DNA from 4 places in the Sporosarcina sp. P12(2017) genome. Region 2 is predicted to be linked to each of the others. Evidence: riboswitches for the same ligand, from Rfam matches in the RefSeq annotation. Region 2 holds a riboswitch; each other region holds the start of a gene.
What was found. A riboswitch is a leader RNA that binds a small molecule or an ion and turns the genes downstream of it on or off. The one in region 2 is predicted to bind S-adenosylmethionine.
Positions count from the first base shown of each region.

Region 1 (7,889 bases), on a different contig from region 2:
GGAATCATGGCATTATGGACGGCCATTATGCGCGATGATTTAACTTCCATGGTGACATGGGCAGGAGTCTCAGACGTGATATTCACGTACAAAGAGCGACAGGACATGCGCAGGATGATGAAGCGTGTCATTGGTGGAACGCCGAATAATCAACCAGATGCGTATCGTGAGAGAACAGCATTGTTCCGAACGGAAGATATCGATATTCCGACACTGATTATTCATGGAACACTCGATACGAATGTGTCTTTTGAACAGGCATTATTGCTGGAGAATGCATTGCGTGATGAGAATAAAGAATTTGAAACTTGGTACTTAGAAGGCTACACGCATTATATTCCTCCTGAAATGAACCGGAAACTTGTGAAAGATGCAGTGGATTGGATGAAGAGGCAATGAAGTGGATAGGCTAGGTTAAATGTGTTTGATCAGCTATTCTTGGTCGTTACTCGATTTAGTATTTGGTATTGAAAGTAGCGAGTGTCATGCTTTGGACCCGCGCAGGCACGTGGGGGATTGCCTACAGCCATAAGCCAACTGGCGATAGTGCTACCAGTTGTCTCATGGCCACGGCCTACCCCGCAGTTGTGCCTGCGCTGCTACGGGGGGAGAAGTTAGGTTGTGTTTTATAGTAGATGATAACCAGCGACTGTGTGCTACTGAGCTTTTATCTTCGCAAAGCAACTACCTACTGCCGTATCTTACGTATCCGTATCAAAGCCAAAAGAAATTTAAAACCAAAAAAGAGGCTGACCAGGAATTCCTGGTCAGCCTTTTTCATATGTCATTACTTAATAACGGGTGGTCCGCCTTTGATTGCGATGTCTTCTGAAACGTGTGAGAATTTCTTGAAGTTCTCACGGAATGCATCAGCCAAACGGTTTGCTTCTTTATCGTATTCGTTCGGATCTTCCCAAGCGTAACGAGGGTGTAGAACATTACTTGGTACGCCTTCGATTTCAATAGGCATATTCAAGCCAAAGATTTCGTTCTTCTTTGTTTCTACATTATCCAATTTACCGGCAATTGCAGCGCGTACCATTGAACGTGTGTAGCCCAAGTTCATACGTGAACCTACACCATAGATTCCGCCAGTCCATCCTGTATTCACAAGGAATACTTTTGAACCGTGCTCATCAATTTTCTTTCCAAGCATCTCTGCATATGTTGCTGCAGGAAGTGGTAAGAATGGTGAACCGAAACAAGTAGAGAATGTTGGTTCAGGAGCAGTGATTCCACGCTCAGTTCCAGCAAGTTTAGAAGTGAAACCGCTCAAGAAGTGGTACATTGCCTGTTCTTTTGTAAGAATCGAGATTGGAGGCAATACGCCAGAAGCATCAGCTGTAAGGAAGATGATGTTCTTCGGGTGACCAGCAACAGACGGTGTCACGATATTGTCAATGTTTTCAATCGGATAAGCAGCACGTGTGTTTTCTGTTAATGATTTATCATCATAATCTGGAGTGCGCGTTTCTTCATCCAGTACTACGTTTTCTAAAACAGCACCGAAACGGATTGCTCCGAAGATTTCAGGTTCTTTTTCAGCAGAAAGGTTGATACACTTTGCGTAACATCCACCTTCAATGTTAAATACGCCATTATCAGACCAGCCGTGCTCATCGTCACCAATAAGTTTACGGTTAGCATCTGCTGAAAGTGTCGTTTTACCTGTTCCAGAAAGACCGAAGAATAAAGCTACATCGCCTTCTTCTCCAACGTTTGCTGAACAGTGCATAGATAAGATATCTTGCTCTGGAAGCAAGAAGTTCATAACAGAGAAAATAGACTTTTTCATTTCTCCAGCGTACTCTGTACCACCGATCAAGACGATGCGCTTTTCAAGCGACACAATGATGAACGTTTCAGAGTTTGTGCCATCCACTTCTGGATCCGCTTTGAATGAAGGGGCAGCCAAAATTGTGAATTGCGATTCGTGTGTTTTTAATTCTTCTTCGGTTGGACGGATGAATAATTGGTGAACAAACAGATTTTGCCAAGCTAATTCATTAATTACTTGGATAGACAATTGAGAGTCTTTATCTGCTCCTGCAAACCCTTTAAATACAAAGAGTTCATCTTTTATCTTCAAATGATCAATGACTTTCGTGTATAATGAATCAAAGATCTCTTCTGAAATTGGACTGTTCGTGCTACCCCAATCTACTTTATCCTTAGACACTGCATCTTCAACGATGAATTTGTCCTTAGGTGAGCGTCCTGTATATTTACCTGTACGTGCAGTGATCGCACCGTCGGCAGAAAGTTTAGCTTCGTCTCTTGCCACTGCTTTTTCCGTTAATTCTGCTACAGACGCTTGGATCGTCACGTTGCTTCCACTAAGAAGACTTTTTAAGCTATCATCAATTTTTGCAGATATCATGTTTACATACCGTCCTTTGCGTAGTCGATTTATTTTTATCTTAATAAGAATATCCTAATTCGTAAATAGTATAACACATTAAGAATATTAATCTATACTAATGGAAAACTCAAGTGATTTAGGATAAATAATTTGACAAAATCCAAACTTTTTAATACGATGTGACATGAACGGATACTCTTATCCCGAGTTGGTGGAGGGTACAGGCCCTGTGAAACCCGGCAACCTGCAATAGACGTACGTCTAACGCGAAGGTGCCAAACCTGAAGCAAGGTTTAATTCCTTGGACGATAAGAGTGAAAGGTGCTGCGCGTGAAATTTTGCCTTTTACTCATGGATTGAAAATGAGTGGAGGGCTTTTTATATTGTCTAGCCCTGAATCCTTATGGTATATGCTTGACGTCTAGGCGTGGAACTTTACCAGGGACTTATGAGAGTACCGTATCATGATGCTTAATATAGGGGGAAACAAAATGACAAACCGTCGACTGTTTACATCAGAATCAGTTACAGAAGGCCATCCTGACAAGATGTGCGACCAAATATCAGACGCAATTTTAGATGCGATCCTAACGGAAGATCCAAATGCGCGTGTGGCATGTGAAACGAGCATCACGACTGGACTCGTATTAGTAATGGGAGAAATCACTACAACAACGTATGTGGATATTCCGAAAGTCGTTCGCGACACTGTAAAGGAAATCGGGTATGTTCGTGCGAAATATGGCTTCGATTACGAGACGTCCGCTGTACTAACTTCCATTGACGAGCAATCACCTGAAATCGCTGCAAGTGTCAACGTGGCACTCGAAGCACGTGAAGGCTCTATGTCAGATGAAGAATTAGATGCAATCGGTGCAGGAGATCAAGGTCTAATGTTTGGATATGCATGTAATGAAACGCCGGAATTAATGCCTTTACCAATTAGCCTTTCTCATAAATTGGCACATCGCTTGGCGCAGGCACGTAAAGAGGAACTTATTACGTATTTACGTCCTGACGGAAAAACACAAGTAACGGTAGAATACGATCAAGATAATAATCCCGTGCGAATTGACACAATCGTTATTTCCACACAACACCACCCTGAAGCGACACTCGAGCAAATCGAGAAGGATATAAAGAAAGTTGTCATTGATGCAGTAGTTCCAAAAAACTTATTGGACGAGCATACTAAATACTTCATTAATCCTACTGGCAGCTTTGTTGTAGGTGGACCTCAAGGAGATTCCGGTCTGACTGGACGTAAAATCATCGTTGATACGTACGGTGGATATGCCCGTCATGGTGGCGGTGCTTTCTCGGGGAAAGACGCTACAAAAGTAGACCGTTCCGCTTCTTATGCAGCACGCTATGTTGCAAAGAACATCGTTGCAGCAGGACTTGCTGAACATTGTGAAGTTCAGTTGGCGTATGCTATTGGAGTAGCAAGCCCGGTTTCGATTTCGATCAATACATTCGACACCGGTAAGCTGTCCGAGACTCAATTAGTGGAGTTCGTACGCGAATTATTTGACCTTCGACCAGCGGGAATCATCAAAATGCTTGACCTACGTCGTCCAATCTACAAACAAACAGCAGCATACGGTCACTTCGGCCGCACTGATATCGAATTGCCATGGGAACAGACGGATAAAGTGGAAGCGTTGAAAGAACTTGCTAGTAACGTACGTGTGAAACACTAAAGTACTGGAATGCAGAAAGAGAACTCACAGTCTCTTTCTGCATTTTTTATTTGTTCGCTGGCGAAATACGAAGAGGAATCACTTCATAGTCTGCCTCTTTACAAGCTACTTGCAATCCTTTAGCCTCAATATCATTTTTTAACACCTTCTTTTGCTTCACTTCCACATCAAACGAACTGCTGAATGGATAATCCTTTACCTTAATCGTGTGCTGATCTGCAAAGTATATTCCAATTCGTCCTATCGGTAATGAATGGAAATTGTCTGGAGAAGGAATACCATCACGAAAAAATATATGTTCATTTGCTTTGTCTACACCTGGTTCATTCACACAGCAATACAAGGAAAAATTATCAGCAAGCTGAAGCAAAGCGAAATGCTTTTCAAATAGTTCTTTATTGAACCCCACGACTTCTTTACGTAATCGTTCTCGACGACTCTGTTCACCCTCGATAAATAGCTTTGCTTCTTTCCTGTTATTGCCCTGAATAAACTGTTCATAATGAAGACTGCAAAGTATAGCTGCATAAAGATCTATATTTTCTACAACATCAATCCCTTGACGATAAAGTACCGTTTTAGGGAGAGTCGGAAAGTCAGAGAATTGAAATGGTGCAGACTTCGCATCGTTCCGAAAAGGTTGTTCGTCAAAAGGAGCCCAACCGATGTCGTGGTTCCTAATAGCAGTTAGTACAGAATGACGCCATTGATCATCAGGAAACATCTCCTTTTTCCAGTGTTTCATTAATTCTTCAGCTAGGTGTGCATGATGATGTTGTTGCACGAAGCTGAATGACTTCTTGTGTTCACGTACAATCATTGTACTTCATCCTTTCTTGTCAGGAGGAGCGTCGTCATTTTGTATGACTTCTTCTTTTATCTTTTCTTGTACTTTTTCCATTCTCTCTACTTCTTCCTGATACATTTCCTCTGCTTCTGTTGTAGCCGGAATAATAGGCTCTTCATTGAAGTCGACACGTTTTCCGTATCGTAGAAGTTCATAAATGATCATTCCGTTATTCGGCTTACCATTTACCGTTTTCATTGGAATAGAGTCAAATAGCACGAAATAGAAAGCATAGAAAATAAAACGGTTCCAGAATGTTTTAGAGTCTTCGAAAAAACCATTTGCAATCAGTGCATTCATTGTGAGCGCCACGACAACATTAATCAAAATGGGCCCTGCATATATACATATATAAGCAAAATTACTTTTCCTCTTCACTGAATCAAATGAAAACCAGCTATTCACATGATAATATTTTCGTATATCTAAAACGCCTAATTTTAAAAGTCTGGGTCCAGAACCAATAGTGAGTCTGGCATTTTTCACACCGAAGAGCCCACTAATAACAAAATACCCAGCTTCTCTTAGGAATGTAACGACAGGTAAAATGATGAAACAAGAAATTACCAAGCCGAGGAGGTCTGCTAAACCAAACATATCATGTCGACTCCTTCTATAAGTTCTTCATATGATGATTCAATGGTGTAATAGTAAAATACCCATTTTCCTCAAAATAAATCGTTTTAGTAATATTATGATATAAACATACTAGTAGAAGTTATGTTTAAATTAAAAGAGAGCGGGAAATTATAAAGTATTAGCCGAATACACGTAGTTTTCTGAGGAGGAATAGAACATGGCGAAAATAGCAGTAGAAATACCATTTGATGATGTGAAACAAGCCTTAGAAGAAAAAGGACATGAAGTGAAGATGTTTGCAAGTGATGAACATCTAAGCGGCTATGACATGGGTGTTGTACGTGCATTAAGCGATGTCAACATCGACCAATTCGACTTCCCAGTAGTGAGCATTGAAGGCAACTCCGTACAAGACATTGTAGAAGATGTAGAAAAAAGAGTACATCGCTAATAATTGAATATATTCTATCTTAGAACTGAAGAACAAATCCAACAGGGAATTGTTCTTCAGTTTTTTGCATAGAAAATAAAAGAATTGATCGTAGGCGCCTGCTTGCTACGTTTAGTAAAGGTGATTCCGCGTCATTTTGCTTTAGGAAGTTGACAAGAAGCCAATGGGACAGTAAACTGATCAACATTGACTCGTGAGTCAATGAATAAAAAGAAGTGAGTTGAAAAACCTTTATGTCCCTCCGAAGGAATGAAAAGATTCAAGAGATTCGCGATGTTCGGCAGCACGAATTAAAAGAAGCCGCTATCGAATTATTTGGTACGAAAGGGTACGCAGCAACAAAAATTAGTGATATCACAAATAAAGCCGAACAAAGTCACGGCTTGTTTTACCACTACTTCAAGTCAAAAGAAGATCTGTACGTTAAGGTTATTCTTGAGTTACTCACTGTCATCATCGGTACAGTTGATCAAGCAGAGGAAAAACATGACAGTCCTTTAAAGCAATTGGAATGGCTTACTGAAGTAACCCACTCTGGCTCATTAAGAGATGGGGTACATCGCCATATCTTGATCATGCAAGCTTTGTATTCGGATCATTTAACACAAGAAGTGAAAGAAGAGATTGTGGAAAAATATCGATTCATGGTTGAACGTATTGAACATATTATTATTAGAGGACAAATCTCCGGAGAGTTTATTGAAGGAGATGCAGAAGAATTAGCTGTGTATCATTTATCTTTAGTGCATGGTTTGTTATTAACAAATGCTCGGAAAATTTCACCCATTAAAGTATCAGCTGAAAAAGTATTGCGCCAACTTAAACGGCATCCAGGACAGGGGGATGACCAATGAAACGCATGTTAAAACCAACGATCATTTCCATCTCGATGGCAACGGTTATGGCGGGAGCTGCTATTTCTCCAGCCCTTGGATTGATTGCAGCAAACTTCCCAGAGGCAAATCCGGTGATGATCAAGCTGATTTTAACCGCTCCTTCTTTATTCATCATTCCATTTACATTTATCTCCAGTTGGTTAACGTCAAAGATACCTAAACGCACAGTTGCTTTGATCGGTTTATTCATTTATGTATTCGCAGGGGTAGGAGCACAATTCACCAATACGATTGAAATGTTACTAGCCTTTCGATTTGTGTTAGGAGCAGGCGTCGGTTTAGTGATGCCACTTGGGATCACGTTAATTAGTGATCACTTTAGAGGTCGAGAGCAAGTGAAGATGATGGGGTATAATTCAGCATTCAGTAATTTTGGTGGAATCGTAACGATGATGCTGGCAGGTTACTTAGCCGCGATCAGTTGGAGAGCTCCATTTAATGTATATTTAATGGGTGTCGTGATTTTCATTATGGTCTTCCTATTCTTGCCGAAAGACACTCCGCTTACACAGGATAAAAGCATAAAAAGAAGTAAAATACCGCTGATGGTTTTTGGATATGCAGCAGCTTCTGCAGGTATAATGCTAGTTTACTATTCGGTTGCCACGAATATGGCACTCTACTTAGAGCAAAGCAATATAGGTGGTTCCGCATTGGCAGGTACAGTGATTTCCTTTACAACTGTAGGGGGCATGATTACTAGCCTGACATTGATTCAGCTACAAGATATCCTGAAGTCGTATATCATGCCGATCAGTATATTCTTAATGGGTATTGCATTTACTGGTTTGGCTCTAAGTCATTCTGTCCCACTTATTTTAGCTTGCACCTGCATAATTGGTTTTGGACAAGGAATTTTGTTTCCGATCATCAACGTGAAAGCGTTAGGCTTGGTCAATCCTCTACATAGTGACCGTGTGATTGCTATAGTATCTAGTTCAATTTTTATTGGTCAGTTCAGCTCACCTTTACTATTGGATGGCATTGCAAGTTTAGCAGGTTTTCCCACAATACGTTTCCAATACTCCGTGATAGGTATTGCGCTAGGTAT
Region 1 is NZ_PDYL01000026.1:14,643-22,531, reverse strand. It holds gene CSV80_RS16290 (alpha/beta hydrolase family protein) at 1-399, shown strand, start outside; gene pckA (phosphoenolpyruvate carboxykinase (ATP)) at 788-2,380, opposite strand; SAM riboswitch class I at 2,558-2,677, shown strand; gene metK (methionine adenosyltransferase) at 2,854-4,065, shown strand; gene CSV80_RS16275 (DUF3891 family protein) at 4,112-4,885, opposite strand; gene CSV80_RS16270 (hypothetical protein) at 4,892-5,509, opposite strand; gene CSV80_RS16265 (YkuS family protein) at 5,709-5,942, shown strand; gene CSV80_RS16260 (TetR/AcrR family transcriptional regulator) at 6,176-6,796, shown strand; gene CSV80_RS16255 (MFS transporter) at 6,793-7,889, shown strand, end outside.
Region 1: it holds a riboswitch for S-adenosylmethionine, as region 2 does, so the genes downstream of both, metK (methionine adenosyltransferase) here and CSV80_RS10730 (methionine biosynthesis PLP-dependent protein) in region 2, are expected to answer to the same signal.

Region 2 (7,889 bases):
GAACATGTCTACAAGACACGTGATAAATAAGCTTACTTTCATCTCACTTCACTCCTTCACTAGGACACCCCCGCGCAATCGACAGGTCATCAGATGACTAACATTTTACATAGCATACTACAAAGTTCTGTCAATTGACAGAGCATTCATTTATTTGGCTATAAAAAAATTCACTCAAAAGAAAATGAGTGAATAATGTTATTCTTTTACTGACTTCCAATGATTTATTAGAACAGACTCCACATTCAGAAGATGGGCTTGCATAGTACTTGACGCATTTTCTGGTTGCTGTGATTTAATCGCTAAAAAGATGGCCTCATGCTCATCATGCAAACGTTCTACTGTCGCAGTCTCCGAATAAAGACAAATACGACGCGTCTCTCTCATCGATTCACTCATCAGTCCCGCAACTTGGCTCAACAAGTTTACCAACAACGGATTTTTTGTTGCTTCTGCGATTGCAAAATGAAAGTCCAAATCCGCTTTTTCACCTAGCAAAATATCCCCGGCATGCTTTTTCATTTCATTGAGTGCTGTTTCCATCTTTTCCAAATCGTATACTGTACGGGATTCTGCTGCATTCGCCGCGGCTCCGGTCTCAACTATTTTTCTCACAGCTAATAAATATTGAATATCCTGTTGATTCATGAGCATGGCACTCTGTAACGGGAAGATCATATCGACGGGTGAGAATTCCTTGACATATGTCCCCTCTCCTTGTCGCATTTCGATAAGCCCTCTAGCACGTAATGTTGATAAGGCTTCGCGAATTGTTGATCTGCCAACAGTAAAGTTTTCAGCCAGTTGCTGCACAGAATCCAATTTATCACCTGGCTTTAACTCTCCAGACTGAATAGAACCCAATAAACTATCCGCCACTTCTTCATATATTTTCTTCGGTTTAATCTGCTTATATTTCATGTTGCTCACTCCGTCCTATCACTTATCAAGCGCGATTTCTCCAGTTGCAGCAGGTTCCTTTTATGCTCTTTCCCATCTCGATAGCCTGACAATCCTCCACTCTTTGCAATCACACGGTGACAAGGCACCACGATCAATACAGGATTCTTGCCTATTGCAGATGCTACAGCGCGAACAGCTGATGCTTTTCCTATTTGTTCTGCAATTTCTGAATAGGTTACGACTTCACCATAGGGTATCTGTTGTAGCGTTTCCCATACTTGCAGTTGAAATGGTGTTCCCTTTAAATCAAGAGGCAGCGCTAAAAGATCGTTAGTCCTCCCCGAAAAATACCCTTTGAGCTGATTGCTATAGACTTCAAGCTTTGTTTCGTCTTCCTTTAATCCTTCATTATCAAATCGCTTAGCCCAATCCTTCGGTTGTTCTAAACTATTTTCGGCTAGCCCCACGTAGCAAAGTCCCTTTTCTGTAGCAGCTAGTATTACTGACCACCCGTCGAAATTAAATCGTGTCCAATAAACCAGTGTGTCCACTCCCTTTATCCGAATAATTTTAAGCCAACAGCACCGAGAATAATGAGCGATAAAAAGAAAAGGCGTTTGACGCTAGCAGATTCTTTGAATATCAAAATCCCCATCAATACAGCTCCAGCTGCTCCTAAACCGGTCCATACTGCGTAGGCTGTACTCATCTGAATTTCACGCATAGCAAGAGACAGGAAAACAAAGCCGAAACCAAATATCCCGACAATGAGTAACAATCTTTTAATAGAACGTTTTTGTAAATAGTAATTGATGCTTACCACACCAAAAATCTCACCGAGACTGGCAATAGCCAAGTACACCCAAGCCATCGTCAGCCACCTCCTTCAGTATCTACTTGTTCATCTGTAGTCAACTTGATGCCAACTACCCCGATGACAATTAATCCGATAAAAGTCAGCGTAACCCACGTGAAACCTGCTTGAAAGACGAATATATCCACCAAAAGGATTGCCGCGGCTCCCGACCCGGTAAAGACTGCATACACCGTGCCTGAAGGTAATTTTTCGCATGCCTTGATAATGAAATAAAAGCTTAATACAATGGCCACACCTGTTCCAGTCCATTGAATTGCCGTTTCAGAGTAACGGAGACCGACTACCCAGAAAATCTCTATAACAGCCGCTAGGGCGACATAACTCCAAGCCAAATTAAATATCTCCTTTCTGTCATGAATAGCTCTATAAGTATAGCAAATCTTTTGCAATAACAAAAAATCAGCCGATGACGATAAAAGGAAGCTTGCTTCTAGTATATCCGCATGATAGAATAAATCCGTCAACAGTTTTTCCTATATTGTGAATATTCTTATCGAGAGAGACGGAGGGATAGGCCCAGCGATGTCTCAGCAACCAGCCTCAGGCACGGTGCTAATTCCAAGGGTGACACCACCTTGAAGATGAGAATACTGTATACACTTGTATGTTCGAGGGCCTATTCGAAAAGAAGAGGTTCTTTTTTATTTTGCTGGGGGGATGGATATTCATGACAAACAATGGATTAGAAACCAGATTAGTACAACTCGGGAACCACAGTGATGAGAAAACCGGAGCAGTCAATACGCCTATTTACTTGTCTACAGCGTACCACCATGAAGGTCTAGGGAAATCGACGGGATATGATTACACACGAACAAAAAATCCTACGCGTTCTATCTTAGAGGATGGTATCGCGAACTTGGAATCCGGTGATCAAGGATTTGCGTGTAGTTCCGGAATGGCAGCCATTCAACTAATTTTATCCTTATTTAAGACAGGTTCAGAACTACTGGCACCTGAAGACTTATATGGCGGCACCTATCGTTTATTTAATCAATATGAAGAGACGTACAATGTTAAGACGCGATACTTATCGTTCGATGATGTTTCAGAAGTTGAGCAAGCGATTACTGATCGTACAAAAGCGATTTTCTTAGAAACGCCTACAAACCCATTAATGCAAAACATAGCAATTAGGACGTATGCAGAATTGGCGAAAAAGCATGGCTTATTGCTAATTGTCGATAATACATTCCTAACACCCTATTTCCAGCGACCTATTGAAGAAGGCGCAGATATCGTCATTCATAGCGCAACGAAATATATCGGTGGACATAATGACGTACTAGCAGGTTTAGTCGTCGCAAAGGGTGAGGAATTATGCGAACGTCTATTTACTAACCATAATGCGATTGGGGCTACATTGTCCCCTCTTGATTCATGGCTTGTCGTACGCGGTCTGAAAACATTACATTTACGCATGAAACAGCATGACGCAAATGCAAAAGCGATGGTATCTTATTTAGAACAAGAACCTCTCATTGTCGACGTGCTCTACGCTGGAATCGGTGGTATGTTGTCATTCCGAGTACAGAATAGTGAATGGGTAGGACCATTCCTTGAAAACATGAACCTCATTTCATTTGCCGAGAGTTTGGGCGGTGTGGAAAGCTTCATCACGTATCCGACTACACAGACGCATATGGATATCCCATTAGAAGAACGTAATCGCCGTGGAGTGGATGATCGTTTGCTACGCTTCTCTGTTGGTGTAGAAGATGTAGATGATTTGATTGCTGATGTAAAACAAGCTCTTTATGCTGCAAAAGAAATAGTAGAAGGCGTAAAAATTCAATAATAATAAACCGCACAACTCGAACCGTCAGTTACACTATGGCAGTTCGAGTTTTTTTGTAGTTAAAGAAAAGATGCTAAACCCTTCAATAGTTAGATGTTAAAGTATATACTGAAAAAGAACATACATTTATTATTGGAGGCGAGATTGTTGAATCGTTTAGAAAATAAAGTAGCAGTAGTAACTGGCGCCGGGTCTGGAATTGGACGAGAAATTGCTGAGCTCTATGCCCGTGAAGGTGCGAAGCTTATCATCGCAGATATGAATATGGAAGGTGCAGAAGAAACTGTCCAGACGATTAAAAATGCTGGCGGTCAAGCGCTGGCAGTTAAGACCAATGTCACGGTGGAAGAAGATGTACAAAGAATGACTGATACAGCAGTGGAGCAATTCGGCACACTGGATATTCTAGTGAACAATGCCGGTATTATGGACAATATGTACGCTGCAGCTACAGTTACGGATGAGATATGGGACAAAGTATTAGCGATCAACACAACAGGTGTCATGCGTGCAACTCGTAAAGCATTAACTATTTTCGAAGAGAAAAAAGCAGGCGTGATCGTCAACATGGCTTCTATCTCAGCGGTGACAGGTGGTCGAGGTGGTCTGGCTTACACCGCATCAAAACACGCGGTGGCAGGGATGACAAAAAGTGTCGCTTCTCAATACGGTCCCTTAAACATCCGCTGTAACGCAATTGCACCAGCACAAATCCCAACTAATATTACAAACAGCCTAACTCAACCAGATGAATTCGGCATGAAACAAGCTCTAAGAGGCGTAAATATGATGAGCCGTCCTGGAACAAAGGAAGAGATCGCAAACATTGCACTATTCCTTGCATCAGATGAATCCTCTTATGTTAACGGTGTCATCATGGAAGCTGACAATGGATGGTCTGCATATTGAGATTTAATCTCTCGTAGAAATAAGACTTGGAAATATTTGATTACATTCATACAAAAAAGCATCCAAAATTTTGGATGCTTTTTTGTATTAGTGAGCTTGATGCCATTTTTTCTTTTCACTTGCATAGACGACCGCTGCCGGTGCTGCGATAAACGCAAGTGCCGCCAATCCGGCGAACATACCTGTCAGTTCTTTACTTCCAAAGGAAAATCCAGCTGCTGCACCTAATGCAATCCCTGCTACTACCGCCAACGCAACAATCTTATACATGTTAGATCCCCGACCTTTCATTTGTAAGACGCGATCGTCTTTCCGATTTATTCGTTGCTTTTAGCATACTCTCATTGAGAACCTTTTTCAAGTACAATTGAGAATCTTTTTCAACGAATGTTAAAATGTATGGTTATCGTATGTTGTAAGCAGCGGTTTAATGTGCAGAAGACACAAAAAAACGTCAAGGCTTTTACACCTTGACGATCGAAGTATTTATTATTTTTCTAAAATTTTTAGTGATTCGCGATTAAAAGCTGGAATATCGTCAGGTGTACGGCTTGTTACAAGTTGGTTCTGACAGACTACTACTTCTTTGTCTGCGTATTTTGCACCTGCATATTCCATATCTACACGAATGGACGTATATCCTGTTGCATCTCGCCCTTCAAGCGCTTTCGCTGTAATGAGCAATTGTGGACCATGACAAATTGCGAATACAGGTTTTTTTGCATCCATAAATTCTTTGACAAATTTCACAAAACGATCATCTGCACGTAAAATGTCCGGTGAAAACCCGCCCGGAATAAATAATGCGTCATAATCTGACGATTTAGCGTCAGCAATTGCTTTATCAATTCCCACTTTTGTATTTTCTTTCATACCCGTTACTTCTGTTCCTGCTTCAGCGCCAATCACTTCTACTTCGTGTCCAGCTTCCTTATACGCGGCAGCCGGTTTCATATATTCTGAGTCCTCAAACATATCACCAAGTACTGTTGCAATTTTAGCCATAATGCTTACCACTCCTTATGTGATGTTCTGTAAATACTATTCCACATTATAAAGAGTCTAAACATCATCACCCGTGATCTAGTTATTCTATAATTAGTTATTGGATATATTTGTTGCTAAGTGGAATTCTTCCCTATCCGTATAATTCTGTCTGCATTAGGGTTACTATATAATAGTGTTGCATGTAGACAAGCCCCTCTTAAAAACATGAATAGGAATGTTTTTAAGCTGTAAATACTAAATAAAGGTGATGAATGCTGTGGGAGTACACCAATACTTTAAAAGCTTATCTGATTTAGAACTAATTATTCGTTGTCCTGGAAAGTTCAAATTTCAGGAGCATTCTGTCGCTAGCCATTCATTTAAAGTAACAAAAATTGCTCAGTTCCTCGGGACAGTTGAAGAGGAATCTGGACAGAATGTGGATTGGAAAAGCCTATATGAAAAGGCTTTGAACCATGATTACGCAGAACTATTTACAGGGGATATTAAGACACCTGTAAAATACGCTTCGAAAGAATTGAAAAAACTATTCGGTGAAGTAGAAGAAGAAATGACAAGAAGTTTTATAGAAAAAGAATTTCCTACTGAGTTTCAAGCTATATATTTGGAGCGGTTAAAAGAAGGAAAGGATGAAACATTGGAGGGGCGCATTTTATCCGTTGCTGATAAAGTTGATTTGCTTTATGAATCATTTGGCGAGATCCAAAAGGATAACCCAGAGCCATTGTTTATAGAAATCTATGAAGAAGCATTAAGAACCATACTGATTTATCAAGATATGAACTGTGTAGAATACTTTCTAAAACATATACTTACAGATATGCTCAGTGAACGTTTTACTGAGCATGATGAATTAACTGGAATTACTGTACGTATCATCGAAGAACGGGGAAATTAATAGACATTGACAAGCGAATTATGAAATTCTGATTTTCTGCCATTTTACTTTGAATGACACTTCTATGATGCTTTTAATCAAAACTGCGAATACATTAATTGTGGCTCTAGCTTGCCCTCGCTTGTTGCGCAAATCAATATCGCGTACAGGTTTCTCACGGGAATCGTACATCCCAATAAACTCTGTACGAGCGTAATTGAAACAGGCGTAATATATGTCAAAATCACTAGCTTTTTAACATAACCAGCAAAAACTATATGTCCACCATTTTTTTAGCATCACGCAGAGGTTTTTACTAAAAGAATATTCCGACTATAACTAGTATAGCAATAATAATTCCACCAATTTGACCGATGACTGCAGATGAAACGATGGGTTTCTTTTGAAATATATCAATTAGCTCAATATCTTCACGAAGCTGTTTTACTTCTTTACGAAGTTCATCCACTTCCTGATTCAGTGTACTGATTTCCCGTGTCTGTCTTGTAACCAATTGTTGTTTTTCCGAGTTGTTTTCATGCTGTTCCATACATGATCACTCCTGTCTTTTCATTTCTATACGTTCTAACATACGTTTTAGTTTCAATAAACAGAAGAACTTTCCATTGCATTTTCGCTTTTACAGGTGTAATATAAATCTACAAGCTGTATTGTTCGTATGACATTAAGTTTTAACCTTTAAGCTGTAAAAGGGAGTTTATTACGAAACGGAAATGGCATGCTGGATTCCTTATAGCAATCCAGACATACAGGAACGTTTTCCGCAAACACCCACTTTGAGGAGTGGTGGTTTAAAACTTTCTATGACTAAGTACGGCAAACACGGCTTACATAAACAGAGAAAAAACCTTCCATACTTGTATGGAAGGTTTTTGTTTTGTATGTAAAATGATTAAACAAGGAGAAGCCAACTCATTGCAAACAAAAAACACCCTCATAATAGCGGAAGGTGTTTTAACTGTATATACGAAATTAAGCTACATTGCGACAAGCTTCTGCACATTTGCGGCATGCTTCAGCGCACTGCTTACAGTGATCATGATCGTGTTTGCCACATTCTTCTGCACACTGCTCACAAATTTCCGCACAAAGTTGCAAGATTTTATCGGTAAATGGACTTTGTCGAGTAATCGACTGGATTGCATATGAACAAATGTCTGCACACTCTCGATCGAGTCGAATACAGTCCGACATCATACGAACATCTTCTTCTTTTAGACACGCGTCAAAACAATGATTACACGCCTTTATACAATCCTCTAATACCGCTAGTACATCTGCATATTTTTGATTCATTTGATCGCCTCCAAAAGCATTTTCCTTACTCTTCCCTGCTATTTCTGAACTTAAACCAATAGAACTGTTTGCTTATTCATTGAAAGCATTTTCATTTCTCCGTTATACTATGTTGTAATCAACAAAATAGAAAAGATGAGGTGTTTGAAATGAAACTATTTAAATGGACAGGCCCACTAGAAGATGCAGGTAACTTACCA
Region 2 is NZ_PDYL01000011.1:112,529-120,417, reverse strand. It holds gene CSV80_RS10755 ((Fe-S)-binding protein) at 1-42, opposite strand, end outside; gene CSV80_RS10750 (FadR/GntR family transcriptional regulator) at 199-921, opposite strand; gene CSV80_RS10745 (methylated-DNA--[protein]-cysteine S-methyltransferase) at 927-1,454, opposite strand; gene CSV80_RS10740 (DMT family transporter) at 1,460-1,774, opposite strand; gene CSV80_RS10735 (DMT family transporter) at 1,777-2,112, opposite strand; SAM riboswitch class I at 2,268-2,368, shown strand; gene CSV80_RS10730 (methionine biosynthesis PLP-dependent protein) at 2,448-3,578, shown strand; gene CSV80_RS10725 (glucose 1-dehydrogenase) at 3,726-4,487, shown strand; gene CSV80_RS10720 (hypothetical protein) at 4,575-4,757, opposite strand; gene CSV80_RS10715 (type 1 glutamine amidotransferase domain-containing protein) at 4,977-5,492, opposite strand; gene CSV80_RS10710 (HD domain-containing protein) at 5,752-6,393, shown strand; gene CSV80_RS10705 (hypothetical protein) at 6,689-6,922, opposite strand; RNA gene ssrS (6S RNA) at 7,033-7,226, shown strand; gene CSV80_RS10695 (four-helix bundle copper-binding protein) at 7,366-7,689, opposite strand; gene CSV80_RS10690 (antibiotic biosynthesis monooxygenase family protein) at 7,839-7,889, shown strand, end outside.

Region 3 (7,889 bases), on a different contig from region 2:
ATAACGTTATGATGCCGGACTTTAACGAACAAGTCATTAATCGACTGGCAAAGCACCGAAAAGATGGATACCATGTCTTGCTCGTTTCTGGAGCCTATACTCCTTTCTTAAAAGCAGTTACAAGTCACCTAATATTTGATCGAATTATTGGCACAGACATCCCGTCAAATGGCGAACAACTTGCAATGGATCAGCCCTTATTACATATTCAAGGTACACGTAAAAACGAACAAATTTACCAAGCACTACAAGGAGAAACTATCGACTGGGACAATAGCTTTGCCTATGGAGACAGCATTTCCGACCTTCCAGTTTTAGAGAAAGTTGGCTCCCCTGTAGCAGTTCGTCCAGATGAAAAACTTACTGTCGTGGCCAAACAAAGAAATTGGGAAATATTATAAAAAACGCGAAGAGCTCTGAATATGTCAGAGCTCTCCACGTTAAGTCGATTTTAATGTATTAATATATAAACTACCATCTGTCTGAATTTCTGCATAGAGAACATGCTCAGGCTTAGAAATCCCCTGCTTTTTTAATTGTTCTGTTAGCCAAGTATCGGTCAATTGAAGTTCTCGCATACTTTTCTCTTCTACTTTCCCATTAGTAATAATTTCAGTCGGAATATATTTTGGCGTTGGTGATGGAGCTTTGACATCTTTCTTTGTCGCATATTTCTCGCCCGTATTTAGCATGACACTCAAATTACCATTCGTTTCGAATATCGCGTAATTGACATCCTTCATCGAAAATACCGACTGCTCTCGTAGCAACATATTTAAATCATTGAAACTCAACCGTAATTTACGCATGGAACCTTCTAGGATTTTTCCATTTTGAATGACAATTATCGGTTTATCATCGAGTAATACGCGAAGTTTGATGGATTTGAATGATAAAAAGTTAGCAATAATCGTTAACACTGCCCATAAAACCATTCCATATAAGCCATTTAAGAAAGGTGTTTCAGACTCTCCCGCCAAGTTGGCTGCAATCGAACCAATCGTTATGCCTGTTACATAATGAAAGAAAGTCAGCTGAGACACTTGTTTCTTCCCCATGAAGCGCGCTAAGATCAACAGTACAATAAATGAAATCACCGTTCGTAAAGTCATTTCCCAAAAAGCCAATTCCCAAAATTCATCTATGTTCACTGCATACACCTCCAGTAGTCGGAGTATGTGCAAACTATAGAAATTTATACTGCAATTCTTTTAACTCCAGTTGTAAGGAGTTTTTTGGTAGACATAGTAATTGAGCCAATTAGAGAATAATAAATGCGTGTGGGAACGCCAAGTATTCATAGGTTCTTTTGATGGATCATCATTCGGATAATAATTTACAGGAATGTCAATATCAGCACCTTTTTCTACATCGCGAGCATATTCATCCCCCAAGGTATGTGCATCGTATTCTAAATGTCCAGTTACCATAATATGCTTTGCATCATTTGAGATCACAATGAATGCACCTGCCTCTTCAGAAGCAGAAAGTAGAGTCAAATCGGGATGACTCTTTATTTCTTCTAATGAAACCCCCGTATGGCGTGAGTGTGGCGCTACAAATACATCATTGAATCCGCGTGCCAAGTTCACTGTCGGATCGGTAATATCATGTGAAAACACTCCAAAACATTTCTTTGACAACTCGAACTTGTCAATTCCGTAATGATGATAAAGGGCCGCTTGTGCCCCCCAGCAAATATGGAGCACTGATGTAACGTTCGTTTTTGTCCATTCCATGATCTCTTCTAACTCTTTCCAATAGACTACATCTTCAAATTGTAAAAGTTCGATTGGCGCACCTGTGATGATCATACCGTCAAAACGACGAGCTTTAACATGTTCAAAAGTAGTATAGAAGGTTTCTAAATGAGTCTGACTGACGTTTTTTGAAACATAGGATGCTGTATTGAGGAATGTGACATTCACTTGTAATGGTGTATTTCCAAGCAATCGAAGCAATTGTAACTCAGTCTTCTCTTTTTCTGGCATCAAGTTCAAAATCAAAATATTGATTGGACGGATATCCTGTGTTGTGGCACGTTCTTCATCCATAATAAAGATTTTCTCTTCTTTCAATAATTCTCCTGCTGGTAGATGTTTCGGTATATTAATCGGCATACTATTTCCCCCTTAACGTTCTATTATTACTATTTCTATACAAAAAACCCTCATTTCTATTAGATAAGAAAATGAGGGTTGACTGTTCACCGTTCTTATCTCTCAAGACAACAATCTTGTTGGAGGTAGCACCTTCCTGTATGCACAGAGGTTGCTGAAGCTTCATCAGGCCAATTCCCTCAGCTTCTCTTGATAAGAAATATTTAATTACTGACTATTATAGCATTAATAATTTAATTGTATAGCAGAATTGTCAAATTGTTCTGCGCATTTTAGTTTTGTAAATTGTAGATGGTCTATTTTTGTGTATAATAGAAATTACCAACTACTTTTCTTCGAGGAGGAGCTTATGAAATCTTTAGGTATAGTTCGTAAAGTTGATCATCTCGGCAGGATTGTCATTCCGAAAGAACTTCGGAATTCTATGTCGATCGATCAAGGTGACCCTATCGAAATTTTCGTAGAGGATGACAGAATTATATTGAGAAAATATCAGGTCAACAGAGCATGTTTTATCACCGGCGATGTGATGGATGAAAACAAGCAATTGTCGAACGGTCTATACATCAGTCCACGAGGCGCAAAAATCCTTATAGAGCAACTGAAAGATTTCACATAATACAAATATATAAGAACTATTGTAAAATCTTTTCTTATAAAAAAGGACCGAAAACAACAGTTACAGTTGTCTTCAGTCCTTTTGTTTAATTGTCTCTTGATCCACTCATAGAGAATTATTGCATTACGTTAAACTATTAATAAACTCCTCAATCTCTTCTTTAGTTTTACGATTCTTACTTACCAAACGACCTTTTTCTGTTCCTTCGCTAAATGCCACAAAACTAGGAATACCGAATATATCCAACTGACTGCAAAGCTCTATAAATTCATCACGATCAACCGAGATGAACTCATACTCTGCAAACTCAATTTCTAGTGTAGGTAAGAATGGTTCAATCACTCTACAATCTGGACACCAGTCTGCAGTGAATAAGAAAATTACTCTTTCTTCCTGTTTAAGTTGCTCAAATTGCTCTAGAGATTCTAATTTTTTCAATTTCCAACACTCCTCTTTACGAATAGTATAAGCTCACTATAACACTTTTATCTGTACTTCTTCTCTTTAGACGACTTAAGCAAATTCCTTTCACTCAGTTCAATTAAAGATGTTTTTTTATAATTAACTCCCCAAACACGAACGTTCACAAATAATTCAATAATTACGTTCGCATTTAACTGTTTTTCGGATTTTCGAGAAAAGCAATTGACAATAGTTTTTGACGTGTTATGATTAGTTCTAAATTAATAGTTGTTAAACAATTTTGACGAAGAGATACCTTCCTAAAAAGGATTTTCCAGAGAGCTGATGCAAAGGTGAAAGTCAGCAAATTCTGAGGTTGGGGGCACTTCTGAATTGATTAGCTGAACTTTTTTAGTAGGCTGATCCGTCACATGCACGTTACGCATCCTGAATGAAGGCTGCAATTGCAGCAAACAAGGGTGGTACCGCGTTAGTTTATCGAGCTTTTCGCCCCTTACTTATACGTAAGGGATGGAAGGCTTTTTTATTTTACCTATAAGGGGGGTAGCGCGCAACATACATATACGAACGACTGCACCTAGTTTCTACAAAAACACCCACTACAAACTATCGAAGGAGAGAATGAATATCATGGCTTTTAAAATACTTATTAGTGACCCACTTAGCGAGGACGGAATTTTCCCATTACGACAAGCAGAAGGTTTTGAAATTGTAATGGAAACGGACATGACACCAGATCAGCTGAAAGAGCGTATTAAAGATTTCGACGCACTACTAGTACGTAGTCAGACAACAGTTACAAAAGAATTGTTGGAAGCAGCTGATCAATTAAAGATCATCGGTCGTGCTGGTGTAGGTGTCGATAATATCGATTTGGACGCAGCTACCGAAAAAGGAATTATCGTTGTCAATGCTCCGGACGGCAACACAAACTCTGCAGCTGAGCACACAGTCGCAATGATGATGTCTATGGCACGCAAAATTCCTCAAGCTTTCAACTCGTTGAAAAATAATAAATGGGATAGAAAATCATTCCTTGGTGTGGAATTGAAAGACAAAACTTTAGGAATCATCGGGCTCGGTCGTATTGGTGCTGAAGTTGCAAGACGCGCAAGAGGACAACGCATGAATGTAGTAGCATATGACCCGTACCTAACAGAAGATGTTGCAAAGAAATTGGGTATTGAAATTGGAACAGTAGATGAAGTGCTCGAAGTAGCAGACTTCATTACAGTTCACACACCTTTACTTAAAGAAACCCGTAGAATGATCAACAAAGAAGCATTTGAGAAAATGAAAGACGGCGTACAAATTATCAACTGTGCACGCGGTGGAATTATTGACGAAGATGCTCTATACGATGCAATCGTTGCTGGTAAAGTGGCGGGTGCAGCATTGGACGTATTCGAAGAAGAGCCATTCCTCGACCACAAATTATTGACATTACCTGAAGTAATTGCGACTCCACACTTGGGAGCAAGTACATTCGAAGCACAGGAATCAGTAGCAGTCGACGTAAGCCGCGACGTAGTGAACTTCTTGACAATCGGATCTGTTCGTAACCCAGTAAACTTGCCATCTGTTTCTCGTGATGTGTTGGCAATAATAGAGCCATTCTTCGATCTTACAGAGAAGTTGGGTATGTTCTTATCACAAATCCAAAACTCCGTTATCCATGAAATCAATATTCAATATGCTGGCGAATTGGCAAACTACGATGTGCGCGCACTAACTCGTAATACAGTCAAAGGTCTTTTGAAGCGTAACCTTGGAGAAACTGTTAACGATGTAAATGCGAAGTTATTGGCTGATCGTTACGGCATTAAAGTAAATGAACAAAAAACAACTACTGGTAAAGGTTTCTTGAACTTGATTACAGTAGAAATTGTTACTGAGAAAGGTGTTCGCAAAGTAGCGGGTACACTTCTAAATGGTCTTGGTGCACGTATTGTAAAAGTGGACGATTATGTAGTGGATGTAATTCCAAGCGGTCACTTATTATTTATCCGACACAGAGACCAGCCAGGTGCAATTGGTCGTGTAGGGACACTTCTAGCAGAAGAGAATATCAACATTGCCGCAATGCAAGTTGGACGTTCCACTGAAGGCGGATATGCTATCATGATGTTAGCTGTCGACAACCACGTTGAGTCGGTTTCTATCAAGCGTATCAAAGAAGTTCAAAATATAAATGATGCAAAAGCAATCGATCTATAAGAATGAAAACCTCCTGCTGATATATTTTCAGCTGGAGGTTTTTTTATGTACGATCGACAAAGAAATCAAATCCCATAGCAGTCAGAATTCCGAACACTAAACACCAAAGCGCAATACTGATCGCTGACCAAATTGCCGTATTCATTTTCTTTGCGCCTAATACAAGACCAATAAAAGCCGCGATGTGTGTTCCGATCAAAATTGGACCCGCTAGTGCTAAAACCGGTAATCCATATATGTTCATAATTTGTTCTGCACGTTGTTGACGTTTCGACTCGCCTTTTCCCTTCTTCTGTTTTCTACGTGCCATCCATTCCTTAATTCGTTGGAAACCAACAATCAACAGAAGAATTGTTGTCATATTACCGGCAAATGAAAGAATGATTACCCACATAGGTGATAGACCTCGAATAATACCTAACGGCACGACAATCATAATTTCTATCCACGGTATAGCCGCTCCTAAAAACACCAATAAATATTCTAGCATCCAATACCTCCTTGCTGTACGATCAGCTAAAAATAAGTTAAATAGAATCAAAACCGATGAGATCATCTCATCGGTTTTCTAATGTGCTAAGTATAGGGAAAAGACCATGTAAATTATCGATTTCATAAGTAGGTTTCACTTCATCATTCGGAAGCTTATTTTCACGATTAATCCATACATTACGCATACCAATACGACTTGAACCTAAAATATCTGTCATTAAGTTATCACCTATCATTAACGCTTCATCTGCTTGTGCACCGCTTAAATTAAGAACATGCTTGAATATAGATGCGTCAGGTTTTCCTTTACCAAATGCACCAGAAACGATAATATGATCAAAGTAACTAGGGATTTCAGGTGAAATTGTTAATTTAATCTGTTGTAAACTTGGTGAACCGTTTGTCAAAAGAATTAACTGATAGTTACCCTTCAATTTATCCAATACTTCATACGTCTCTTCATATATATAGGGGCTATTCTTACGCTCTTTTGGAAACACATCCGCTAATTCCCAACCAAACGCTTCATCATCAACCCCTAATTTCTTTAAGCCATTGACCCAAGCTCCCTTTTGGTAGCCAGGAACAATCTCTTTCATCTTCTGAAACTCTTCTCCTTCATCGTCAAAGACACCCCATAATCCTTCAAAAGGATTAATTCCGATATTTTGAGTATGTGGAAATGTCTCATATGTAGCATACAAGTCTCTTGCTTCCTGACGCACAGCATGCTCAAGTTCTACTGGATTGACTCCTGTTTTCTTTGTCGCATATTCACATGTTTTTTGAAATGCCATAGAAATACTCTTGGCATCCCATATCAATGTATCATCCAGATCAAAAATCAATGTTTTAATCATCGTGACATCCCCTTTGCAATTATAATAATTCAGTTATATCCTACTCTTATTATACACATTATTTATATGATTTGTTAGTACGTTCCCTAAACCGCGGGCTATACACAGATTATTTTGTACAGTCGTGCATATATTTCAAAGTGTAAGGGAACCTACTGAATAGGAGGTGAGCTGGAATTGGGACAACATTACTTTATCGGCATCTCTATTGCTCATCCTGTTGATGACATAGCCCAGCAATTTCGTACAGAATACCAATTAAACGAGAAATACAAAGTAATTCCGCACGCTAAAGATTTACATTTGACTATGCGCTATATCGGAGAGCTTGACGAGGCTAAGCTCCCATGGCTGAAATCCAGTCTACAGAAAATCGCTACATCGCATACAGAGTTCACAGTGTACTTGCAAGGTTTATCATTTTTTGGATCTGCAAGTGGACCACGTGTCGTTTTTCTAGCGGTTCAGAATTCCGACACTTTATGCGAACTACAAAGGCAAATCGCTAGACGTACAGAGAAGATCCTTGAGTTGGAAAAAGACACTCGTTTCGTTCCGCATATCACGATAGCTAAAAAACGCAAGACCACTGAAAAAATGCAATTAGAAAAAAAGTCTATAGAACCTGTTCCTATTACAATAGCAGGTTTCACATTGTTTAAAATTCATCCTAAGAAAAGCCCCTCTTATGAAGCCCTCGCGTATTTTCAATTAAAAAAGAGTTGATTGCACACTACGCAATCAACTCCTTACTATGAACTTAACTTCATACATTTAATTCCTAATTTAACTAGTTTACACATAGAATTTTCAACTCAGGCCAAACATCATCTTGTAACCGCGAATTGCTTTATAAGCCACTTGATTATTCAGTAAATTTTTACATAGTATGATATGAATTTTTTCTTTCGTCAGAATGGTATTTATTTTGTTTTTCTAGTATACTAGAATTTCATGACTCTTGAGAGATGTACTCAAGGTGATTTTGTATTTCTACATAAATTTACAATATATTAGTACAAATTGCAGTAAGAGACTGAAGCAGTTAGGACGTGTTACTCGTGTCAACAGAACTTTTTATTACAACGGACTTTCAACGCCGATGGGTCAATGAATTGACTGAGGCAGGTCCGTTTTTCAGCGGCTTTTCAGAACGAT
Region 3 is NZ_PDYL01000022.1:38,767-46,655, reverse strand. It holds gene CSV80_RS15545 (HAD family hydrolase) at 1-401, shown strand, start outside; gene CSV80_RS15540 (YetF domain-containing protein) at 441-1,145, opposite strand; gene metA (homoserine O-acetyltransferase MetA) at 1,212-2,120, opposite strand; SAM riboswitch class I at 2,213-2,319, opposite strand; gene CSV80_RS15530 (AbrB/MazE/SpoVT family DNA-binding domain-containing protein) at 2,470-2,739, shown strand; gene CSV80_RS15525 (thioredoxin family protein) at 2,863-3,177, opposite strand; T-box leader at 3,434-3,659, shown strand; gene serA (phosphoglycerate dehydrogenase) at 3,793-5,379, shown strand; gene CSV80_RS15515 (small multi-drug export protein) at 5,423-5,869, opposite strand; gene CSV80_RS15510 (HAD family hydrolase) at 5,937-6,731, opposite strand; gene thpR (RNA 2',3'-cyclic phosphodiesterase) at 6,909-7,457, shown strand; gene CSV80_RS15500 (acyl-CoA dehydrogenase family protein) at 7,793-7,889, shown strand, end outside.
Region 3: it holds a riboswitch for S-adenosylmethionine, as region 2 does, so the genes downstream of both, metA (homoserine O-acetyltransferase MetA) here and CSV80_RS10730 (methionine biosynthesis PLP-dependent protein) in region 2, are expected to answer to the same signal.

Region 4 (7,889 bases), on a different contig from region 2:
GGAATCCCCATTGGTCACGGATTTCTTGGTGAATCCGTTCAGCAAAGCCTTCTGCTAATTCTAAAGCAGTTGCTTGGAATGCGTGGCTTTCAAGGAATTTCCCTTCTTCCTTTAGTTTATTAGCATAATCACGAACGCCTTTACCAGCGGTCACTTGCATGAATGCAACGTAGTCCATTTCACCACTTTGCACTGTTTTCAAGTAATCAGCCAAGCATAGGAACGGTTCTTTTTCTTGACGGGGGAACGTAAATCGTTCAATTTCAGTTGTTGAATCTTCCGGATCGTAAATGATTACGTCGTCGCCGTCTGCCTGAGCAGGGAAGAATTGATAAATACCGGAAGCTGTCATTTTATCGGACTTCAAGAACCCAGTTACCATCTCGTGAAGTTGTACTGCACGTTCTTCATTTCTTTCAAGCATTTTATCAACATTTCCTCGTAGACCTAAGTGGTGACCGATTAGAGTACGCATATTTACATAAGGATGTAGGTGGGCAACAGAGTAATCTTTCACGACCCGTCTACGTAAGTCAGTTGGAGTAAATACAGGCACATCGGTGCGTACCGTTTTCACAGGACGTGGCTTTACTGCGACTGCTGTAGAACCCCGAGTTGCTTTAATCGCATCATTCGCTTCGCGTTTCTCAATACTATTCGCTAATTCTTCGAGTAACGCTCCTTTGTCAGTACTTTGAAGACGGTTTGCTAAATCAAGACCTTGCATCGCGTCTTTTGCAAAAATAACCGGGCCATCATACTCGGGTGCGATTTTCGTTTCAGTAAAGCGTCTCGTTAAAGCGGCACCGCCAACCATTACTGGCGTATCGATTCCTGCTGCTTTAAAGTCCTGTGCCGTCAACACCATCTGCTGTGCAGACTTTACGAGAAGACCTGATAGGCCAACAATGTCTGGTTTTTCTTTACGGATCACTTCAATTAATGAAGCTGGAGTAACTTTGATTCCGATGTCTATTACTTTAAATCCGTTATTACTTAAGATAATCTCTACGAGGTTTTTCCCGATATCGTGTACGTCACCTTTTACTGTCGCCAGGATAATCTTACCTTTTCCGCTATCGTCTTCATTCTTATCCATGAACTGCTCAAGGTAGGAAACAGAAGCTTTCATGACTTCAGCACTTTGAAGAACTTCCGCTACGATCAGCTGGTTGTCATTAAATAAACGTCCAACTTCAGCCATTCCCTTCATTAAAGGCCCATTGATGATATCAAGTGGTGCATCGTATGTTTTCAAAGCTGTTTCCAGGTCAAGAATTAAACCTTCTTTCGTACCTTCTACTACATAGTACGCGAGACGATCAGGCACAGTTTTCGGAATATCATCTTCGGACTTCTCTTTTTTCTTACCACGATAGAAATCCGTGAAATCAGCTAGTGTTTCATCTGTTGTAGTAAACAGCAAGTCGTTCGCCAACTTGATTTCAGCTTCTGGAATCGAAGCAAAGCGCTCAAGTTTTTCTGTATTGACAATCGCATAATCGAGACCTGCTTGTGTACAGTGATACAAGTACACAGCGTTCAACACTTCACGGCCAACAGGCGGTAACCCGAAGGATACGTTGCTGACACCGAGAGTCGTTAAGGTGCGTGGAAGTTTTTCTTTAATTAATCGAATTCCTTCAATTGTTTCTACGGCTGATCCGATGTATTGCGCATCACCTGTACCAACAGGGAAGACGAGTGGGTCAAAAATGATATCTTCGGGCGGAATCTCCCATTTGTTGACGAGTAAATCATAAGAACGCAACGCAACTTCCAGCTTACGTTCCCTCGTGACCGCCATTCCAATTTCATCAATCGTTCCGACAACGACAGCTGCTCCATATTTTTTTACTAAAGGAAGTACAGCGTCAAAGCGTTCTTCACCATCTTCTAAGTTAATAGAGTTGATAATTGCTTTACCTTGCGAGAATTTCAATGCTTCTGCAATGACATTTTCATCTGTAGAGTCAATGACGAGAGGAACTTTGACTTTTTTCACGACTTCTTTCATGAAGCGAGTCATATCGTACAATTCATCACGGTCAGGGTTCGCAAGACAAATATCCAATACGTGAGCACCACGTTTTACTTGTGCACGTGCGATTTCAGCAGCTTCTTCAAACTTTTCTTCTACAATTAATTGTTTGAATTTACGTGAACCGATAACGTTTGTACGTTCACCGATTAATAATGGACGCAATGTATCGTCGTAAAGCAAAGGTTCGATCCCTGAAATGGCATGACCATGAGGATTTTCCGGCATCTTGCGTGGAGCCTTATCTTTTACTACCTCACGAATTGCGCGAATGTGATCAGGCGTTGTACCGCAGCAACCACCAACCATGTTCAACCAGCCTTTTTCAGCGAAGCCTTCCAGCTTTTTCGATAGAGAATCAGGGGACTCATGATAATGTCCTTCTTCATCTGGCAATCCCGCATTTGGATAACAAGTTACATAGCTTGTCGCTAAGTCAGATAATGAACGCAAATGGTCCGTCATGAATTCAGGACCTGTCGCACAGTTTAAGCCGACCGAAAGTGGGTGGACATGTTCAATGGAAATATAGAAAGCTTCAATACTTTGTCCAGCAAGTGTTGTACCCATCGGCTCGATCGTCCCTGAAATCATGATAGGAATTTCGCGTCCAAGCTCTTCGAACGCCTTTTTAATACCAATCGTTCCGGCCTTCACGTTTAGCATATCCTGACTCGTTTCCATCAGTATCAAGTCGCTGCCTGCTTCTACAAGGGCTTTTGCCTGCACATAGAAATCATTGGATAGTTCATCGAACGTAATGCCGCCCGTAACCGAAAGCGTCTTTGTTGTAGGTCCGATCGCACCTGCGACAAAACGTGGCCATTCTGGTGTAGAAAACTTCGCTGCACTCTTTTTCGCGATTTCCACAGATTTTGCATTAATTTCATCTGCACGATGACCAAGTGAAAATTCATTCAAGACAAGGGGAGTACCACCAAATGTATTTGTACAAATGATATCAGCACCAGCATCTAAATATTCATCGTGAATTTTCTCTAAAACATCGGGGCGTAACACACTTAGGTATTCGTTACATCCATCATATTCTTCTCCGCCGAAGTCTTCCGTTGAGAAATCTTCCGCTTGCAGCATCGTCCCCATCGCACCATCAATGATCAGGATTCGTTTGTCTAGTTGCTCTTCAATAGGATGTCTCTGCATGTGTTAATTCCCTCTCCTTCTTCTTCTGGTCTATTTCCTTAATATACTCATACAACTCTAATGTCATATCGTAACGGAGGAATGGTGTGATGATATACAGCCCATTAAAATACTGCGCTGCTGTATCAATCAATTCTTTTGCGATTTCAAGACCTGTTTCAGTTGATTTTTCACGGTCATCTCCACATTCACGCATTCTTTCCAACACATCTTCTGAAAGCTTGATACCCGGTACTTCGTGATGCAGGAACTCTGCATTTCGTATATTTGTCAATGGCATGATGCCAATGAAGATCGGTGTATCCAAGTGTTTTGTGGCTTCGTATACATCGATAATCTTTTCTTTCGTGTATACCGGCTGCGTGATGAAATAGTCTGCACCCGCTTCAATTTTCTTCTCGAGTCGTTGTACAGCTCGATCAATTACGCGTACGTTCGGATTGAAAGCTGCTGAAATAGAGAAGTTTGCTTTCTTGCGCAATGGCTTACCGGAGAACGAAATCCCTTCATTCAATTTCTTAATTAACTGCAATAACTCCATGCTAGATACATCGTAGACGCTTGTTGCACCGGGGAAGTCGCCAACTTTTGTCGGATCGCCTGTTACAGCTAGGATATCGTGAATGCCTAATGCATCGAGTCCCATCAAATGTGATTGTAAGCCGATAAGATTGTGATCACGGCACGTTAAATGTACAAGCGGGCGGATATTATGTTTCATCTTAACGATTGAACCCATCGCCATGTTGCTGATGCGAGGGGAAGCAAGTGAATTATCTGCCATTGTTATAGCATCAACTCCTGCGTCATATAACACATTTGCACCCTTGATATAATCTTCTGTTTCCAAGTGGCGCGGTGTATCTAGTTCTACAATTACCGTACGCTCTGTTTTCGCTTTTTCATGAAGAGGTTGATGTTTTGTAGGTCCCGCTTCATGAATCACGATAGGCTTTTCCGGATGTACGACCTTTTCTGTGATAGGTGCAAGTCGCGTTAACTGTGTTTTCGCTGCTTTAATATGCTTAGGTGTTGTGCCACAACATCCACCGATCAACCGAACGCCTTGATCACGAAGTAATACGGCAGCGCGTCCGAAGTATTCTGCTTCAGATTCATAGACAATACGTCCATCTTCCACATCTAATAGACTGGCGTTTGGATATGCGGATAAAAATGCTTGTTCCGGTAATGTAACATTATCGAATGCTTGAATCGTGTGGTAAGGGCCTAAGCGACAGTTGACGCCTACGATATCTGCACCAAGAGATTCAAGTTGATGAAGTGCATCATTTAATGAGAGTCCGTTCTGTAATACGCCGGGATCATGCATAGAAACTTGTGCGATCAATGGAACATCCGTGATTTTCTTTAACGTTGTCACAACAGATGATAACTCTTCAAAGTCGTAATATGTTTCCAATAGAAGACCATCCGGATCGCCTGCCAATAATGCACTCGCTTGTTCTAGTACGACTTTTTCTATTTCATCCAATGTAGCATCGCTTTTACGTATGCCACGCAGGCCGCCAATTGTACCGAGTACAAATTGTCCCCCAGGTGCTGCTGCGCGTTTTGCAATTTGAATGGCCGCTTTATTGAATTCTGTTACATGACTTTCTAAGCCGTAGCGAGCTAATTTGTTCGCATTTGCACTGTAAGTGTTCGTCTGTATAATATCTGCGCCGGCTGCGATGTAGTCTTGGTGAATCTGCTCTATAATTTCAGGCTTTTCTACGTTTAGTTCTTCATAACAGTAATCAATTCCGTAAGAATATAAAATCGTCCCCATTGCACCATCTGCCGTTAAGACGTTTGTTTGTAGTTTATCTAGCAATGACATAATTCCATCTCCCCTTTGCTTTTTCTAATCAAAAAAAGCCTTCAAGTATATTAGAAGGCTTTGTAATCTCAATGACTAGTTCCCTCTCATCTTTTCAGAGTGTCAATTTGACAGACTGCTGGAAGTAGCACCTTGCCTATATGGCTGGTTGCTGAAGCGTCGACGGGCCAGTCCCTCAGCTTCTCTTGATAAGATATGTTTCTTATTCAATTATTTAGATTATTCTAACCACATCATAGCGGCTTTGTTGGATATCGTCAAGTGAATGTTTGGTGAAGTTCGAAGTGCGGAGTTAGAGCATAGAGAAATTGCGATATATATGCTAAAATCAATGAAACAACTCGAAAAGGTGAGGAATTATGCGGTTCTTTAAATATTCATTTCCAATCGCTGTTCTTGTAGGTACAATTGCTTGGATTATGATAGGTAGCAGTTACGAAGAAGTTGCTTATGATATGCGTGTGTACATTACAATTGGGGCTGCTATATTCAGTGGATTGATCTCAAGCGTTTTGTTTCGTAAAGAAAAAGAAGAACAGATTGATGAGAAGAAGTAGGCTGTCAGCATTTTGCTGCAGTCTTTTTTATTTGTTTTTTATGGGTTAACTATAAAATAAAATGTGTTGACATATTATGCGTTAACTATTATTGTTTTTATGGTAACTAATATAAAAGAGGTGACATGATGGCAACAGCAACGGAGAGGCAACCGGTAAGTAGGTTCAGTGCACTAACCATTGTATACAGTGGAATGTTCGCGTCATTAATGATGATTGGAGCAAACATCACATCCTTCGTGCCGTTTTTAGTAGTTGGTGGAGTACCTATTACATTACAAACGTTTTTCGCAATTTTATCAGGACTATTACTTGGCAGCCGTCTAGGTGCGTTATCTATGACGGTATATATGTTAATAGGATTAGCAGGTGCACCGGTCTTCGCTAAATTTTCAGGCGGCTTCGGTCAAATCTTGAGTCCAACGTTTGGCTTTATTCTTACCTTCATTTTAATAGCTTATGTAGCCGGGAAGATTGTCGAGCGAAGTCAGACCATGCCTGCATATATTACCGCGGCACTGGTCGCTACGGCAATCAACTATATAGTAGGCACAAGCTGGATGTATTTTGCGTACAAGATGTGGGCTGCTGCACCAGACGTGTTTACCTACAAGATCGCATGGCTATGGATGATGCCTCCTTTGCCAAAAGATCTAATTCTGGCTGTACTGTCAGGCATATTCGCGTTTAGAATCTCAAAACACTTGAAAGTGAGGCGTACGCTATAATGAACTACCAAAGGCTGGCTACTCAAGTACTGGAAGGGCATGTATTAACTGACGAGGAATCACTCGCAATATTGAATAGCCCAGATGAAGATTTGCTATTATTACTGCACGCGACGTACTCGATTCGATCACATTACTTCGGAAATAAGGTAAAGCTGAATATGATCATCAATACGAAATCAGGATTATGTCCGGAGAACTGTGGTTATTGCGCACAATCCATCATTTCAAAAGCACCTGTCGAAAAGTATGCGATGATGAAATCGGAAGAGATACTAGAAGGTGCAGAACGTGCTGCCGCTAATAAAGCGGGCACCTATTGCATCGTAGCAAGTGGACGGGGACCGCGTGACAGTGAACTGGACATAGTCATTGATTCTGTTAAGCAGATAAAAGAAAAACACAAAGGAATGACGGTATGTGCTTGCCTAGGTATTTTGAAGCCAGGCCAAGCAACCCGTTTGAAAGAGGCGGGCGTAGATCGCTACAACCACAACTTGAACACATCCGCAGAGCATCACGAAAGTATAACTACATCGCATACATACGATGATCGTGTAAACACTGTAGGGTTGGCTAAAGAAGCAGGCATATCTCCATGTTCAGGCGTCATCGTTGGCATGCGGGAAACAAAGCAAGATATCATCTCCATGGCGCGTAGCCTACGCGAACTGGACGCTGACTCAATACCTGTGAACTTTCTGCATGCAGTTGATGGAACACCATTAGAAGGGACATCAGAACTGGATCCACGCTACTGCATAAAAGTCCTGTGCCTATTCCGCTACATCAACCCTAGCAAAGAAATCCGCATTTCGGGTGGACGTGAAGTCAACTTGCGAAGCCTGCAGCCACTAGGCCTCTACGCTGCAAACTCTATCTTCATCGGTGACTATCTCACAACAGCCGGTCAGGAAAATGATCAAGATCAAAAAATGCTTGAAGACATGGGCTTCGTAGTCGATCTCGAACCGTTGCGCAAAGAACCTATCATTATATAAATAGAGAATGAGTAAATATACGTATACCTTGTGCTGAAGACAATCCGCTATGTGGATCTGCTCTTCAGTTTTTTCTATTCATTCAGAATTCTATTTAGGAGGATTGCAGTAGTTGGCCGTAAGTGAAAAGTATTCGTCTTGTTTTAATTCGGTGACTAATTGAATAATTAATAGCCTGTTGTGACAACCTAGCAACAAGTTTTCTTTTAACGTAATCATGTATACATACAAACAAATGAATTGCATCCCGCCTAATTCTTGCGATACAATCAAGTCAAAGATAGTCAAAGTCAACTAGATGAACGAGCGAAAAGAGGTGACGAGATGCGTAATATTTCTGACATTATAGAAGGATATTTGAAGTCGATTATAGAAGAGGAAGATAGCGCTTCTATTGAAATCAAACGAAATGAGATTGCTGAGAAATTCCAATGTGTACCATCACAGATTAATTACGTAATCAAAACCCGGTTTACCGTCGAGAGAGGTTACGCTGTTGAGTCTAAGCGAGGAGGAGGAGGCTACATCCGGATTTACAGGGTACGTACCAACTCC
Region 4 is NZ_PDYL01000004.1:155,241-163,129, reverse strand. It holds gene metH (methionine synthase) at 1-3,205, opposite strand, end outside; gene CSV80_RS04795 (bifunctional homocysteine S-methyltransferase/methylenetetrahydrofolate reductase) at 3,186-5,048, opposite strand; SAM riboswitch class I at 5,132-5,243, opposite strand; gene CSV80_RS04790 (hypothetical protein) at 5,408-5,605, shown strand; gene CSV80_RS04785 (biotin transporter BioY) at 5,734-6,333, shown strand; gene bioB (biotin synthase BioB) at 6,330-7,334, shown strand; gene CSV80_RS04775 (CtsR family transcriptional regulator) at 7,659-7,889, shown strand, end outside.
Region 4: it holds a riboswitch for S-adenosylmethionine, as region 2 does, so the genes downstream of both, CSV80_RS04795 (bifunctional homocysteine S-methyltransferase/methylenetetrahydrofolate reductase) here and CSV80_RS10730 (methionine biosynthesis PLP-dependent protein) in region 2, are expected to answer to the same signal.